3 regions of the Guyparkeria sp. TX1 genome follow, and region 1 is predicted to be linked to each of the others. Evidence: predicted binding sites of a transcription regulator. Region 1 holds the regulator's gene; each other region holds the start of a gene.

Region 1 (5,660 bases):
CCGCGGGCCTTATGGCGGGCCTCGGCCTGGTGCCGGGGATGCCCAACGCCGCCTTCCTTTTCCTCGCCGCGATTGCCGGTGGTGGCGCCTGGTTGGTATCGCGCCGCCAGGCGACCGAGGCGGCCGAGAAGGCAGCGGCCGAGGCCGCCCCGACGGAGACCAAGCCCGAGGTCAAGGAATTGACCTGGGACGATGTCCCGCCGGTGGACCTGATTGGTCTGGAGGTTGGCTACGGCCTGATCCCGCTGGTCGACCGCAACCAGGGTGGCCAGTTGATGCCGCGCATCAAGGGTGTCCGCAAGAAGCTCTCGCAGGACCTGGGTTTCCTGATCTCGACGGTTCACATCCGTGACAACCTCGATCTCAAGCCCAACGAGTACCGCATCAGCCTCAACGGTGTGCCGATCGGCAACGCCGAGATCTTCCCCGACCGCGACATGGCCATCAATCCGGGGCAGGTCTCCGGCGACATCAAGGGCATCCAGACCACCGACCCGGCCTTCGGCCTGAAGGCCTACTGGATCGATCGCGGTCAGAAGGAAGAGGCCCAAGCGCTTGGTTACACCGTGGTCGACCCGGCCACGGTGGTCGCCACCCACCTGTCACAGATCCTCGGCGACAACGCCGCCGACCTGTTCGGTTACGAACAGGCGCAGCAACTGCTCGACACGCTCAAGCAAAACTCGCCGAAACTGGTCGAGGACCTGGTGCCCAAGACCCTGCCGATGACCACCATCGTCGAGGTGCTCGGGCAACTGCTCTCCGAGCGGATCCCGATTCGCGATATCCGCACGATTGCCGAAACCTTGACGATCCAGGGTCAGCGTACCCAGGACGTCGGGGAATTGACGGAGAGCGTGCGCATGGCGCTGGGCCGGATGATCGTCCAGCACATCAACGGCTTGGCGCCGACCGTGCCGGTCATCACGCTGGATCCACAGTTGGAACAGCTCTTGCTTAACAGTACCCAGCGCGGGAATCAGGCCCCCGGAATCGAGCCCGGCCTGGCCGAGCGACTGCACAAGTCACTCAAGGACGCGGCCGAGCGTCAGGAGCAGAGTGGCAAGCCGGCCATCCTCCTGGTGGCTCCGCAGATTCGCAGCTGGCTCTCGCGCATGGTCCGGCACTCGATCCCGACGCTCAGCGTGCTGAGCTATCACGAGATACCGGACAACAAGGAAATACGCGTGGTGGCGAGCGTCGGCAACCAGAACGAAGGCTGACGACTCGACCGGATAACCCAACCGCTAAGGGTCTGGTGGATACATGAAAATCAAGCGAATCATCGCCAGTGACATGCGCGAGGCCATGCGTCAGGTGCGGCGCGTGTTCGGTGACGAGGCCGTCATCCTCTCTAACAAGCCGGTCTCCGGCGGGGTGGAGGTGATTGCCGCGATGGACTTCGACGAGAAGGCGATCCAGCTGGCGGCCGCCCAGCAGTCGGCCAGCCGGATTGCCGGCGCCTCGGAGCGGCCGGTGGCGAGGGCCGAGCGCGCCGCGCCGGAACAAGCGCCGCGTCCGGCACAGCCGACCGCGGCCGAGGCCAGCGATGCCGCGCCCAAGACCACCGCCGAGATGCTCGCCGAGCGCAGCCGCAAGGCCGAGTCGGCCGGCTCGACCGAATCAAGCGAGACGCTCGCGTCGTCTGCCGCCGACGAGACCGAAGACGACCGTGCCGCCTTCTCCGAGGCGCTCGCCGCCTGGAGCGAGCAGCACGCAGGCCCGTCCGCCGAGTCCCCCGCGAACCATGCCGCCGACGAGCCGGCCGCTCGTTCGTCCAACCGAACCCCGTCGCACTGGGACTGGCTGGTCGAGGATCAGGGCGCGGCCGAGGGGCGCCTGTCGACGCTGACCGAGGAGGTGGCGCAGCTGCGTGACCTGTTCGAACGGCAACTGTCGGTAATGGAATGGCATCGTTTCAGTCAGGCGCACCCTGCCGAGGTCTCCACCGTCCAGCGGCTGCAGGATATCGGCCTGCCGACGGGGCTGGCGCGCGAGCTGGGTCGGGCCGCGGCCCAGGCCCAGCCGGAGCGGGCATTCGTCGAGGCGCTCAAGATGCTTGGCGAGCAGCTCGAGAACCGTGCCGAGGACCCGGTCGAGGCCGGCGGTACCTATGCCTTCGTCGGCCCGACCGGCGTGGGCAAGACCACCACGCTTGCGAAGCTGGCCGCCCGCGCGGTGCTGCACCGTGGGCGCGACTCGGTGGCGCTGATCAGCACGGATCGCTTTCGCATCGGCGCCCAGGAGCAGTTGCGCAACTACGCCCGTATCCTTAACGTGCCATTGCATATTGCCCGTGACGAGACGCATCTGGCGCAGTTGCTCGAGGCCGTGTCCGACCGGCACCTGGTGCTGATCGACACCTCCGGGATGTCGCAGCGCGATTTCCGCATGATGCAGAAACTCGAGGCCCTGATGGGGGCGGGCGAGGCGGTCAAGCTGCTGCTGGTGCTGTCGGCCAATGCCCAGTACCCGGCCCTCGAGGACGTCAAGAAACGCTTTGCCGGCCTGCCGTTGCACGGCACCGTGCTGACCAAGCTCGACGAGACCGTCCTGCTCGGCGGCGGCCTGGCCGCCCTGGTTCGCCCGCTGGCCGGTGTCGACGGTGAGCCGCGTCGCCTGCCGCTGGTTTGCGCGGGGGTCGGCCAGCGCGTCCCGGAGGATCTCTGGTTCCCGAAGGCGGCCGACCTGATCAAGCAGGCCCTGGAAATGGGGCAGTCACAACTCGAACACACCGACCGGGATGATCCGCTGTGGATGCTCAATCAAGCCGGATGACACTCCAGCCCACCATTAGCGGCCACGACCAGGCCGACGGGGCGCGCTACGCCAATGCCAATCGCCCGGTGCGGGTGATCGCCGTGACCAGCGGCAAGGGCGGCGTGGGCAAGACCAACGTCTCGGTCAACCTTTCCGTGGCACTCGCCCGCAGCGGCGAGCGGGTGGTGTTGATGGATGCCGACCTGGGGCTCGGCAACGTCGATGTCCTGCTTGGTCTACAGTCCCGGGGCAATCTGTCCCACGTGCTTTCCGGCGAGGCGACTCTCGACGAGATCATGCTCGAAGGCCCCGAGGGTATCGGCATCCTGCCGGCCGCTAGCGGGGTGGCCAGCATGGCCGGTCTGACGGCCGCCGAGAATGCCGGACTGATCTCGGCCTTCTCCGGCATGCGCTGGCCGGTCGACACCCTGGTCGTCGATTCGGCCGCGGGCATCGCCGACTCGGTGGTGCGCTTCGCCGAGGCTGCCAGCGAGGTCGTGGTGGTGGTCTGCGACGAGCCGGCCTCAATCACCGATGCCTACGCCGTCATCAAGGTGCTATCGCGTGAACACGACGTCACCCGTTTCCACGTGGTCGCAAACATGGTGCGCGATGCTGCCGAGGGCCGGCGCCTGTTCGAGAAACTCTCGGTGGCTGCCAAGCGCTTTCTCGACGTGACGCTCACCCACATGGGGTCGGTGCCGTTCGACGATTACCTGCGTCGGGCCGTGCAGCGTCAGAAGACCGTCGTGCAGCTCTACGGCGGGGCGAAGTCGACGCGGGCGTTCACGGCGATGGCCGACAAGGTCAATCAGTGGCCGGTGCCGCGCGGGCCGCAGGGGCAGTTGCAGTTTTTCGTCGAGCGACTGGTGAACAACGCCGAGCTGGACCCCGAGAACCTGTTATGAATGCACGCGCCATGTATCAGAACGTTCAGGCCGGATCGACCGAAGCCCTGGTGGCCAAGCACGCTGACCTGGTCAAGCGAGTGGCTTTTCACCTGCTCGGGCGTCTGCCCTCCCATGTGCAGGCCGAGGATCTGATACAGGCGGGCATGGTCGGGCTGCTCGACGCTGCCCGCCTGTTCGATGGCGACAAGGGGGCCTCGTTCGAGACCTACGCCGGCTTGCGCATTCGCGGCGCAATGCTCGACGAGGTGCGCCGCAACGACTGGGCGCCGCGCTCGGTCTATCGTCGCCAGCGGGAAATCGCGCAGACGGTGGCCGCCATCGAGGCCGACACCGGTCGCGAGGCGCGAGATGCCGAGGTCTGCGAGCGCATGGGCATCACCCTCAACGAGTACCACGCCGCCATCAGTGATTCCTCCTCGGTACACGTCGGTTCGCTGGATCACGGCGGCGAGGCGGAAAACGAGACCTTCGACATTGCCGACCCGAATAGCCAGCAACCCGACGAGGCGCTGGCCGAGAACCACTTCCAGCGCGATCTTGCCGACTGCATCGACGAGCTGCCGGAACGGGAAAGGCTGGTGATGTCCCTGTACTATGTCGAGGAACTCAACCAAAAAGAGATCGGCGCGGTGCTCGGCGTCAGCGAGTCGCGCGTCTGTCAGATTCACAACAAGGCGATCATGCGGCTCAAGACCGCGATGAACGCCTGGAAATAGGGCGCCGGGTGCAGAAAAGGGCTCAATCTTTTCCGCTCGGCGCCGATAGACCCTCCTACCCACGTTCGAACAAGGCAACCTGCCTGGTACTGACAAACGATCCCAGGGGCGAAAATGGACCGAAACATGAAGATCCTCGTGGTGGACGATTTCTCCACGATGCGCCGGATCATCAAGAACCTCCTCAAGGAGCTTGGCTTCACCAACCTCGAGGAGGCCGATGATGGCCAGACGGCACTGCCACTGCTCCGGCAGGGCAATTTCGATTTCCTCGTGACCGACTGGAACATGCCGGGCATGACCGGCATCGACCTGCTGCGAGCGGTTCGTGCCGACCCGAACCTCGCCAGCCTGCCGGTGCTCATGGTGACCGCCGAGGCCAAGCGGGAACAGATCGTGCTCGCCGCCCAGGAGGGCGTGAACGGCTACATCGTCAAGCCGTTCAACGGCGCCACCCTCAAGGAGAAGATCGACAAGATCTTCGAACGCGTCGAATCGTAGGGCCCCGGGATGACTCAAGTACAGGAGCAGGACTTCCAGCCGGTGGTCGGTCGCGAAAAGCGATTGGCCGACGCCCGCGCATTGGTCGAGGCGATCGAGAACGAAGATTCGTCGAGCGAAGCGCAGCTGATCGGTGAACTCACGGCGGCCTATTCGGGCAATATCTTCGACGAGGTCGGTCGGATGACCCGTGAGGTACATGACACCCTCAGGAGCTTTGCCGAGGACGAGCGACTCGGGGCGCTGGCCGAGGACGAGATGCCGGACGCGCGTGATCGCCTGCGCTACGTGATCACCCTGACCGAGCAGGCTGCGACCCGCACCTTGACGGTCACCGAAGAGGCCACCCCCACGGCGGAGCAGATCGTCGAGCGCTCGCAACGGCTCAAGGACGAGCTGGCTAAAGTCGCCGCCAGCGAAGCCGATAACGCTCGTCTGGGGGGCGTGGTCGAGTCGATGACCCGCTACCTGGACTCGACCACCCGCTGTGGCGAGCGACTCAAGGGGCAGTTCACCGAGATCATGATGGCCCAGGAATTCCAGGATCTGTCCGGTCAGCTCCTGATGCGGGTGATCGATCTGCTCGAGCAGCTCGAGGAAAAGCTCGTCGGGCTGTTGCAGATTACCGCCCCGGTCCGCAATGCCAAGGGAGAGGACAGCAAGTCCGTCGCCCCGGCCGAGCGTGCCGAGGATGGCGTCGGGCCGCAGTTGCCCAGCGCCGGCGATAACGTGGTCAAGAATCAGGACGACGTCGACGATCTACTCGCCAGCC
Region 2 (5,660 bases), 230 kb from region 1:
CCGGCTGTTCAAAGGACGCTTTAAAAGGGCGGCACACTTGGCCCAACGGGCTGCGACTCGGGCCATCATGCGGACCGATCTACCGCACGATTTCTTTGCACTCGACCGACAGCAAGCAGAGGAACTAGCCAGTCGCTATTACGACGCCATTCGCGAAGAGGCGCGACGCCTGATCGTCCCATTGGAGCTGGCCCAAAAACGGGTAATTACCCGGGAACTCGAACTATCCGACTTAGCGAATGCAGAGGAAATAGCACAACGCTACATGGAACATGGCGAACCGGAGCGCGTCAGGTGGCTGGAATGCCGTCACGATGGCGCAGATACCCCGGCCATGAGAGAAGCCCGAACCGCCTATGACGACCGCATCGAACGCCTGCTAGAGAAAGACCGGAAGCGAAACCAACAGAAGCGCTCCCCACGCGTCTCGCTGAGGCAGATTGAACGTCACTTCTCAACCAACAACTTGGAGGCCCTCGGTTCTCTCGCACAGGCGTTGGAACACCATCGAGAGAGCGACGTCGCCCGTCCTTACGCCGGTTATGCAAGAGGGCTTGCGGCAGAACTTAGCCAAGATCTGCTCACCGCTGCAGACATGCATGCCATCGCACTCGAGTGGGCCGATCCGGAACACGATGCGGTGCTAATCGAACACACGCTGCTGCGCCTTACACATATCAACATCGAAGCACACAGACCAACTGATGCTTTAGCGACCTTACAGACCGCTGCAAGCATCAATCCCACCCACTGGCGAATGGCCGCGCGGCTAGCACTACTGGAGAATGACGCGGAAGCCGGCATTACCGCCCTGACCCGCCACCTTGAGCAGTTCCCTGGTGATGTCAAACGCATCAAACAGATGGTACGGCTGTTCGTGGCACTAGAGATCCCGGACGGTATCCCGTTCTGCGAGCAATACCTGAACTACTGCGCCCCGGCGGCCCGAGACGAGCTTGAGGCTTTTCTTCAGGAAGCGCGGCTAGCCTTCGACACCCCTGCGGCCCCAACCTAATACGAAAAGGGCCGCCATCCTCGATGGACGGCGGCCCTTTCTGTGTTCTGAACAGCATGGTGTCTCTGCAGATCAGGATGCCTGATTCTTCAGATAGGCATCCGAGGCCCGATGTCGGGATAGGCGCAATTCCGCCTCACCGTTCAATTGGCGGCGCGTACGTTCGACAAGCCCGAAAAAACGCTCGAACCGATTGAGCCAGTCCGATTTGAGTGCCACCAGCCTAGGGTCCCCGAGCTGCTGACGCGACTCCGCTTCGACCACGAGCTCCGCGATCTGCGCCTCAGCCTGATCGAGGCCCTCGGCCATCTCGCTCAGAGTCTCGTCCTGATCACCCGCCTCGATCCTCGACGCGATCTGGTCGAGGGAGTCCCCCAACCCGTCGAGCTCCTCGATGGATGATTCAATCGACAATGCGTTTGCCATCAGTTGCCTTCCTCCGGTCGGCGTGGACCCCAACGTCAACCCGCGCCCGGCGGAGGTCAACCCCGACTAGTCGGCACGATCCTTTCAGCTCGCCTGGGCCATCTGGGACACTTCTGGCTCGATGGCATCCCAGGCTTCCTTGATCTCGCGGATCAGCGATGAAACCTCGTCGAAGCCCGCGGCATCACGCTGCGCGCTCGCATCAAGCAGACGACGCTGGCAGTAATCGTACAACTCGCCCAGACGCTCGGCGAGTTCCGGGCTTTGCTCCGGGTTCAAGCCATCCTTCAGTCCACCAAGGATGTTGTGCGCCTTGGTCACGTTGATGCCCTTCTGTTCGAAGTTACCCGCGAGCATGGCCACCTTGGCCTGAGCCACCCGCGTAAGAAAGCCCTCGTACAGCATCCCGATCAGACCGTGCGGCGATGCCGACTCGACCTTCGCCTCAAGGTCGATGGACTGGTACTGCGCATAGGGATTCGCTCGCATGGTTGTCTCCTGAAATCTCTTTTATCTGGCTTGTCGCACTGAGCGAGAGAAGCGTTGATCCACGTTCTTCGCTCTACTCAAGTTGATCGGCCAGTCGAGTAAAAACTTGAGGCCATCATTCCCCGGATTTTCTCAGGATTCAGGAGCCCACATCGATGCCAATCCGGCTCAGATAGCTCGCGGAGGACTGAATGTTCTGCACGATTTTGTCCATGGCGGTGAACTGCTTGGTCAGGCTTTCCTGGTAATTCTCCATCCGCCGATCCAGCGCCGCCCGCTGGTCATCGATGCGGTCGATCGAGCGGTTCAAGCTGTCCGTGCGGTTGTCGAAGATACCGTCGAAGCTCAGGTACGGCTTGAGCAGCTCGTCCACCTGCTGCGACACGCCGTCGGCCGGGTCCGCAAGAAAGTCTTTCACGGCCTGACTGTCATTGTTGAGGGCGTTCTCGGCCACCGACTCGTCCAGGGTCATCTTACCCTCGGAATCGATCTGGATGCCGATTTTGGACAGGTTGTCGATAGTGCCCGTGCCGATATTGCCCCCCAGCAGCGAGCGTAGACCGCGATTGATGCCATTCGCGGTCGCATCGCCCTGCAGCACGCCGCCCTGCTCGGTCTCCGCATTGTAGGCGGTCAGGTTCCGATAGGTGCTGTTCAGGGAGTTGTACTTCTCGACGAAGCCATTCAACGCCTCGAGCACCGGGCCATTATCGCCCTCGACGGCCACTTCCACCTTGGTGCCGGGCTGGGCTTGGTTGAGGTTCAGGGTCATGCCCTCGATTACCCCGTCCACCTGGTTGGTGGAGCTGGTGACCGACAGCCCGTCGATCGTCACCTGAGCATCCTGCGCAGCGGTAAGCTCGGTCAGGTTGGCCGATGCCAGCCGCGAGAGACCGGCGGCATCGGTGTTGTTGCCGTCGTCATCGGTCGCCGTCACGGTCACCGCATTGGCCGTACCCGTCTCCCGCGCGGAGAACACCAGCCGAGCCTCGGTGCCGCCGGCACCGTCGTCGACATTCAGGATCGAGGCCTGCACCGAGTCATTGCCACTCGCGCCGTTGATCTTGTCGCGAATGGTGGCCAGAGAGTCGCCTGCCGCCACGGCCACGCTGAACGAGCTGCTGCTGGTATCGAATGTCAGCTGCCCCGAACCCACCGTTGCGGTCGAATCGACAAAGCCGGCCGAGGCCTGCTTCTGCGCCGTCGCAAGCTGCCCTACCTCGACCTGGTATTTCCCCAGCGCCGTTCCCGGCGAGGCCGTGGCCGTCAGGATGTCCTCGTTGCCGGACGTCACCGCGCGGGAGCGGAAGGTGTCCAGACTGCGCAGATCGAAGGCAGCGGAGCTCAGCTCGGAGGCTGCACTCTTCAGCTTCGACAGCCCCGACAGCGTGGCCTCATAGGACGCCTCGCGGCTGGCGAGCAAATTGCGTCGAGGAGCACCCTCTGCCTGAACGAGCTGGCTGACGATGCCCTGGATGTCCAGGCCACTACCAACGCCGGAAATGGAAAGACCGCTGGAACTTGCCATGGTCGCACCTCAAATCAAGAAATGTCTGACAGCAGGCTGCCTGCCGGCAGAACGTCCGAAAGATTCAACTCGCTGAACTCGCGAAGACGTTCACGCATCGCGATGATCTCTTCGGGAGGGATTTCCCGGATCACCTGCTTGTTGGACGGGTCAACCACCTTGACCACCACGTCCCCCAGTTTGTCATTGACGGAAAAGTCGAGTGCCCTGGGACCGGGCTTCAACTTCTCCTGGATGGCCTCGATGGCTTCTCTTAACTTGTCTCTTTCCCCATCTGCCTGGGCATCGGCGCCTTTAGAGCGCGCAACCTCGACAGGTGACGGGGCGGACGAGGGCTTCGGCGGCAGCTCCGCTGGAGCGGCCGTCGGAACCTTCGACTCCATCAGGGTCGATTTTCCCCTTTCTGAAGACAAAAAGGCATCCGGTCCGCTCATCGCGGACGGGATGCCCGTCATGGAAATCTGGTTGATCGAACTCATGGGTTCGTCCTCAAGCATCAAGCGGCTACAGCATACACAAACTCAAATTTTTACGACTTGGGTTCAAGTGTGTGACTGGCGGGGTCCATCCCAACCGCTCTAATGATGAGCCGGGATACTCAGATCACCGGCTCATCTAATTCCCTTTGGGGATGTTAGCCCAGGAGACCAAGCACCGACTGCGGCGCCTGGTTGGCCTGAGTCAGGACCGAAGTGCCGGCCTGTTGCAGGATCTGGGCCTTGGACAGATTGGCGGTCTCCTTGGCGAAGTCCGCGTCTTGGATCCGCGAGCGGGCAGCCGACTCATTGACAATAAAGTTGTTCAGGTTGTCGATGGTCACCTCGAAGCGGTTCTGCACCGCACCCAGTTTCGCCCGCGTGGTGTCCACCGTGGTGATTTGGGTGTCAAGGTTGTCGATGGCGCTCATGATGTTTGTAAACGTGGCACCGCTCCCGATGCTAACAGCATCGGCTAGGACACTACCGATCCCTGAGCCCAAGCCTCCGAGACTCCCGATAGCGAAGCTGATCTGGTTATCGGCAGTAGTGTTTGCCCCAACCTGGAACTTTGCCCCACTCTGAAGTGAACCTGCCAAGATCTTCTGGCCATTGAACTCGGTGTTGTTGATGATCCGACCGAGCTCATCCTTCAACTGCTGGAATTCGGTGTTGAGATTTTCCCGATCACTGCTGCTGTTGGTAGCGTTGGCTGCTTGAACTGCGAGGTCACGCATGCGTTGCATGGTGTCGGTCAACGCGCCCATCGCGCCTTCGGCGGTCTGTGCCATGGAGATACCGTCGTTGGCGTTGCGAGCCGCCACTTCGGAGCCGCGGATCTGAGTGGTCAATCGGTTGGTGATCGCCAGGCCGGCCGCGTCGTCCTTGGCGCTGTTGATACGCAGGCCGGTGGACAGACGCTCCAGGGAAGTCTGCAGCTGGTTGTTGGTGTCGCGCAGTGCGTTCTGACCCTGCAGCGAGAAGATGTTGGTGTTAATGACACTTGCCATGATGATAACCCCTTACGACGTTGCGTAAATTCCGGCCCTTGGCCTTTGTTGGACAAGACGCCTTTCAGGTCGCCTTGCTGAGCTTATCGGCTGAGTTGCGAGAAACTTTAGCCTCGATTTTCATCCGATCTTCGCTGGATGCCTTTTCGGCTTTTCTCGGGCTTCGGGCCGGTTGGTCTCGACTCCCGGATCTGGCATCCGTGGAAGGTATCGGCGCCACTCGCGGAAACTTTAGCTTCGTCATCCAGCCGACCTCTCCCTCCTTGCCGCGACCACGTCGACGACCGCTACCGAGGCGTCATAAAGCCGCACTACACTCTGCCAACCACCACATCGAGAACGCGTGCCGTGCCCACCATTCGCCACATGGAAGTTCGTCCTTCCCTTCCGCCTGCGCTCACGCATTTGAACGAGTTGGCAGGCAATCTCCACTACAGCCGCTCACGGGCGGTGCGAGACCTGTTCGATCGCGTAGATGCGGTCACCTGGGCGCAGGTGGAAGGTAATCCGGTGCGGTTCCTGCAATTGGTGCCGCAAGCCTCTCTGGATCGAGCGGCGGACGATTCGGCGTTTCTGGCGGAATTGGCGGCGGCCTGGCGGGGGTTCGAGGAGCACTGCGCCGATCAGCGGGTCGGTGCGCTGGACTCGGTGATCGGCACGGACGAGGCGGTGGCGTATTTCTGCGCGGAATTCGGCTTTCACGAGTCGTTGCCCAT
Region 3 (5,660 bases), 500 kb from region 1:
CGTCGTGCCAGACAAGCGCGTGTTCCTCGCCGAACAGGTGGAGTCGATTCGGGAGTTGACCCTCGGTGATGACGGGCGGTCGATTGGCCAGCTTGCGGCGCTGTTCCTCGATCCAGCCGGCCCGGCTGGTGACAAACGCCCGCACCGCGCGGTCGCTGACTCGGCGTGGGGCGTTGACCCGCAGCGAACCATCCGCCGGATCGAGCCGCAGGTAGAGGTGTCGAATGGATTTGCGCTGCACCCGGACCTCGCCCATTGGGTGGTCGAGGCGGCTGACGCGTGTTTGTGTAGATCGTTTGGGGAGCAGGCGTTTCATTGGGGACGAAGTCTAACCGAGCGCGGCGAGCGGAACGGCAAGCGACTACGCTGGTCGCACGCGAAACCAGTTTCGAGCCAATGATCGAGGCCCCGGATGCTCAAGACACTGCAATCGTTGTTCTTCCCTGACCAGTCGACCACCGAGACCACCCGGGAGACACGTGTCGATGCGGCGGTGGCCATCCTGTTGATGGAGGTGGCGCGGGCGGATTTCGACGTCGCCGAGGGTGAGCTCGGCGTGATTCGCCGCACCCTGATCGACGATTTTGCTATGGGGGCGGATCAAGCCGATGAACTGGTGCGTCACGCTGCGGCCGAGGTGGATGATTCGACCGGATTCTTCCCGTTCGTGCGGGTGCTCAACGAGCAACTCGGCCAGAATCAGAAGCGACAGGTGGTCGAGACACTCTGGCGCGTGGCCTACGCCGATGCCGGCAAGCACCATCTCGAGGAATCGATCATCCGTCAGATAGCCGATCTGCTTTACGTGCCGCACAGCGAGTTCATCCGCGCCCGGGTGCGGGCCGAGCAAGCCGCCTCCGATTGAGTTCCGGCGAGGCGCCAATAAAAAGCCCCGCGACCGATGGGTGCGGGGCTCGTTGATCTCAACCGGTCGCCGTTCAGGTCTTGAACTGGTTCACCAGTGCCTGCAGCTGCGAGGCCAGTCGTGCCAGTTCGTGGCTCGCCGTTGAGGTCTGCGCACCGCCCTCGGCGGTCTGGGAGGCGGCCTCGTTGATGTTGGAGACGTTGCGGTTGATCTCCTCGGCCACCTGGCCCTGTTCCTCGGCGGCCGAGGCGATCTGGTGGTTCATGTCGGTGATCGTCTCGATCGCGCGGGTGATGGTCACCAGTGACTGGCCGGCCTCGCGGGCCTGATCGGCGGTCTTGCGGGCATGCACCTGGCTGCTCTGCATGGCGCCGACAGCCTGCTTGGAGCCACCCTGGATGCTCTCGACCATCTCGCGGATCTCCAGGGTAGAGGCCTGCGTCTTGCTTGCCAGCGAACGGACTTCTTCGGCCACCACGGCAAAGCCACGGCCGTGCTCGCCGGCCCGGGCCGCCTCGATCGCGGCGTTGAGGGCCAGCAGGTTGGTCTGCTCGGCGATCTCGCGGATGACATCGACCACCGTGCTGATCTTCTCGCTGGCGGTCTCGAGGTTACCGATGATCGCGCCGGCCTCCTCGATTTCGTCGGCCAGCGCGGCGACATGGTTGATCGTCTCGTTGACCACGCGCTGACCGTCCTTGGCCTCCTCGTCGGCATTCTGCGCGGCATCGGCGGCGCCCGAGGCGTTCTGGGCGATGTCCTGGACCGTGCTGGTCATCTCGTTCATGGCCGAGGCGACCATCTCGGTCTCTTGGCGCTGCTTCTGCACGCCCTCGTTGGTGTCCGCGGTGATCTGCGAGAGTTCCTCGGCGGAGGCCGAGAGCTGGCCGGTCGAGTTCGCGACTTCGTGGATCGAGTCGCGCATCTTGGCGGCAAAGCGGTTGAACGCGGCGGACAGGTCAGTGATCTCGTCGCGACCGCTCTCGTCGAGGCGCTGAGTGAGATCGCCGTCACCCTTGGAGATATCGTCCATCGCCTGGACGGTCCGACGCAGCGGCCGTGTGATGCTACGAGTGATCAGGAAACCGATCAGCGCGGCGATGGCGATCGCCACGGCCATCACGGAGATGACCTTGTTGCGGGCCGCGGCCTGGCGCTCAACGTACTCGCTGCGATCCATGCTCACGGCAAGCACGCCCACCGGGTTACCCGAGAAATCCGCGATGGTGTGGGCGTAGGTCACCATCGGCGTCTCGTCGAGCGCGTGCTCCCAGATCGTGGTGTCGCTCTTGGCGGCACGCAGCTGGTCGGCCGCGAGCGCGCTTGGCTGGCCGAGGGTCGAGCCGAAGGCCTCGAAGCCGCCGCTGTCGGTTTCCAGGTACAGGCCGATGTCCACGCCGTAGCCGGTCTTGAACTTGTCGAAGAATGGCTGACCGAAGCTCATGCCGAATTCGACGCTGCCCTGGTGCTCGCCCTGGTAGCGGATCGGTGCGATGCCGCGCATGCCGAGTCCGGCCACGCCGCGCTCCAGGCCTCGAACGCGCTTGCTTTCATTGTTGGTCGCCAGGACGGTCTTGCGGAAACTGGAGAGGTCGTCACCGAACTTCTCCGGCTTGTGGGCGCGGAAGAAGGAGGTAGCCGGCGGCAGGTGGAACTGGAACTGGCGCGCGCCGTAGTCCTCGCGCATCGGGGCGAACATCGGCAGGGTCATCGTGCTGATCCGCTCCCGATCCTGCTCGGCCATCGCCTGTTCGATATCCGGAATGCGCGAAACTGCCGTGCTCAACGCCTCGGCCAGACGCCCCTCGGCGCTGATCTCGGCCTGTGCGCTTTCGAACAGCCCGCGCAACTCACGTTGCTGGGCCTGCTTGATGGTGGCCGAGAATTCGGTGATCACCAGAGGGATGATCAGGGCGGCGATAAAGACGATGACCAGGGCAAAGCCGAGGGCGAGTCGGGCGCCGATGGTCAGGTTCTTGAAGAGGGCAGGCATGGTTGGCTCCGCGTGGTCTGGCTCGGGGCAGATGGATGAGTCGGGACCCGTGAAATCGGCCGATGCGCTGGAAACTTTAACCTCAGTTATTTGCTGAGGTATTAGTTCGTACTCAAACGATTCTCCGGCGCGGCTTCACGCGTTGGCCGGTCCGGTCCGAGGGTCACAAAAGGGGCGGGAGCCTAACCAACCAACCCTCCGTCGTCCATTGGAGGGCGTTTCTCAGTCGCCCTCGAGTTCCATCCAGCGGTCGAGAACCGCTTCGAGTTCCTGCTCGAGCTCGGTGACGCGGGCCAGCGTGCGTTCGACCTCGGCGGGATCGCCCTGGTAGAAGGCGGGATCGTTGATGGTGGTCTGCAAGTCGGCCTGTTCAGCCTCCAGCGCCTCGATGCGGGCGGGCAGGGCGTCGAGCTCGCGCTGGACCTTGTAGGAGCGCTTTTTCGCCTTTTTCGGCTTGTCTCCGGCCGGTTTCGCGTTTGCGCCGGCCTTTTGGGGGCCTTTCTGAGCCGTTGTGGCAGCCGGGTTGGACCGGGCCGCGCCTTGCGCTACCTGGTCGAGGTAGTCCTCGTAGCCGCCGATGACTTCCTCGATCTCGCCATCGCCCTTGAAGACCAGCAGGCCGGTGACGACGTTGTCGAGAAACGCCCGGTCGTGGCTGACCAGCAGCAGGGTGCCGTCGTAATCCGACAGCGCCTGCTCGAGCACCTCGAGGGTCTCGAGATCGAGATCGTTGGTGGGTTCGTCGAGTACCAGCAGGTTGGCCGGCTTGGCGAACAGTTTGGCCAGCAGCAGGCGGTTGCGCTCACCGCCGGACAGCAATTCGACCCGCGTGCGGGCCCGTTCCGGGGTGAACAGGAACTGTTGCAGGTAGCCGATGCCGTGGACGTTACTGCCCCGGACGTCGAGGCGGTCGCCACCGTCGCAGAGGTTCTCGATGGCGGTCCAGTTGTCGCGCAACTGGGCACGGTGCTGGTCGAAGTAGGCGATTTCCAACTGCGAGCCGCGCTTGATGCTGCCCGAGGTCGGTTCGATCTGGCCTAGGATCAGCTTGATCAGGGTGGACTTGCCTGCGCCGTTGGGGCCGACCAGTCCCACTCGATCGCCCCGCAGGATCGTGGTGGTCAGATCGCGGATGACGGTCTTGTCGCCGAAGGCCACGCTGGCGTCCTGTATCTCGGCGATGATCTTGCCGGAGGTGCGGCCGGAGTCGGTCGACAGGGCCACGCGCCCGGCCTTGTCTCGTCGGGCGGCGCGCTCGGCGCGCAGTTTTTCCAGGTTGCGGACACGCCCCTCGTTGCGGGTACGCCGCGCCTTGACACCCTGACGGATCCAGACCTCCTCCTGGGCGAGCGTCTTGTCGAAGCGCGCGTTCTCCTGCGCCTCGGCATTGGCTCGCTCCTCGACCCGCCGCAGGTAGTTGTCGTAGTCGCCCGGCCAGCTGGTCAGGTGACCGCGGTCGAGCTCGATGATGCCGTTGGCCAGCCGCTTGAGGAAGGCGCGATCGTGCGTGATGAAGACCACGGCGCCGGTGAAATTGCGGACGAGGTCCTCCAGCCATTCGATCCCGGCGATGTCGAGGTGGTTGGTGGGCTCGTCGAGCAGCAACAGCTCGGGCTCGATCACCAGCGCCTGGCCGAGCAGGACGCGGCGGCGTTCCCCACCGGACAGCCCGCGCACAGAGGCATCGGCATCCAGGCCCAACCGCGTCATGACCTCGTCGACCTTCTGCCCGGCCATCCAGCCGTCGCGGGTTTCCAGTTCGTGCTGGAGAACGGACAGGCGATCGAGTGCGGCATCGCTGTCCGCGTTCTGCGCCAGTTCGTGGTACTCGGTGAGCACGTCGTGCAGGTCACCCAGGCCCGAGGCGACCACGGAGTAGACCGTCTCGTCGGTATCGAGATGCGGGTCCTGCGGCAGGTAGGCGACCTGTGAGCCGGGTTCGAGGCGAATCTGGCCGTCGTCGGCTCGCTGAATGCCGGCCAGCATCTTGAGGAAGGTGGACTTGCCTTCGCCGTTGCGACCGATCAGCGCCAGCTTGTCGCCGCGCTCGATGGTGAGGTTGGCGTGGTCCAGTAGCTTGCGGTCGCCGATGGCGAATTGCAGGTTTTCGACGGTCAGAAGGGGCATAGGGGTCGGAGCTTGAAGCTGAAGGCTGAAAAGGGGTGTGCATTGTACGCGGTTGCTCCGCGTCAAGGCGGGGGATTCTCCCCTCAGCGTCGTTCGCGGAAGAACTCGGTGAGGAGTTCGGCCGCCTCGGTCTCGCAGGGGCCGGTGTCGATCACGGGACGAAAGTGATGCCAGTCGGCCCGATTGAGGTCGATGGCAGAGCCGCAGGCACCGCCGCGCGGGTCCGGGGCGGCGTAGACGATCCGTGCGACGCGGGCGTGCGAGGCCGCAGCCAGGCACATGGGGCAGGGCTCGAGGGTGACGTAGAGAGTGCAGTCGTCGAGGCGATAGTTGGCCAGATGCCGCCCGGCCTCGCGCATGGCCAGTATCTCGGCGTGTGCGCTCGGGTCGTGCAGGGCGACGGGGCGGTTGTGCCCGCGGCCGATGGTGGCTCCGTTCGCGTCGACCACGATGGCGCCGACCGGCACCTCGCCCAGCTCGATCGACTGTCGAGCCAGGGCAAGGCAGGCCTGCATCTGTTTGCGGTCGTGGCCGCTCATGGAGTCAGGGCTGGCGGCGAGCGGGCGTCATTCCCACTCGATGGTGCCGGGCGGCTTGCCGGTGACGTCGTAGACCACCCGCGAGATGCCGCGGACCTCGTTGACGATGCGCAGCGAGACCTTTTCCAGGAACTCG

Evidence for each region. The regulator FliA, encoded in region 1, starts transcription of late flagellar genes. The targets are predictions, from matches to a motif close to GCTAAAGTTNNNNNNNNNNCNGCCGATA.
Region 2: the regulator FliA is predicted to act here: its motif matches at 2,015-2,042, upstream of fliS (flagellar export chaperone FliS).
Region 3: the regulator FliA is predicted to act here: its motif matches at 2,912-2,939, upstream of VWP12_RS07295 (methyl-accepting chemotaxis protein).

Annotation. Positions count from the first base shown of each region.
Region 1 covers NZ_CP144142.1:1,056,197-1,061,856, forward strand. The annotation lists gene flhA (flagellar biosynthesis protein FlhA) at 1-1,223, shown strand, start outside; gene flhF (flagellar biosynthesis protein FlhF) at 1,267-2,778, shown strand; gene VWP12_RS04975 (MinD/ParA family protein) at 2,775-3,668, shown strand; gene VWP12_RS04980 (RNA polymerase sigma factor FliA) at 3,665-4,387, shown strand; gene cheY (chemotaxis response regulator CheY) at 4,502-4,888, shown strand; gene VWP12_RS04990 (protein phosphatase CheZ) at 4,898-5,660, shown strand, end outside.
Region 2 covers NZ_CP144142.1:1,283,060-1,288,719, reverse strand. The annotation lists gene VWP12_RS06050 (6-hydroxymethylpterin diphosphokinase MptE-like protein) at 1-1,015, shown strand, start outside; gene VWP12_RS06045 (hypothetical protein) at 1,088-1,441, opposite strand; gene fliS (flagellar export chaperone FliS) at 1,526-1,930, opposite strand; gene fliD (flagellar filament capping protein FliD) at 2,070-3,458, opposite strand; gene VWP12_RS06030 (flagellar protein FlaG) at 3,473-3,937, opposite strand; gene VWP12_RS06025 (flagellin) at 4,093-4,944, opposite strand; gene glgP (alpha-glucan family phosphorylase) at 5,293-5,660, shown strand, end outside.
Region 3 covers NZ_CP144142.1:1,554,947-1,560,606, forward strand. The annotation lists gene VWP12_RS07285 (M48 family metallopeptidase) at 1-241, opposite strand, end outside; gene VWP12_RS07290 (TerB family tellurite resistance protein) at 413-865, shown strand; gene VWP12_RS07295 (methyl-accepting chemotaxis protein) at 939-2,858, opposite strand; gene VWP12_RS07300 (ATP-binding cassette domain-containing protein) at 3,081-4,985, opposite strand; gene VWP12_RS07305 (nucleoside deaminase) at 5,069-5,500, opposite strand; gene guaA (glutamine-hydrolyzing GMP synthase) at 5,552-5,660, opposite strand, start outside.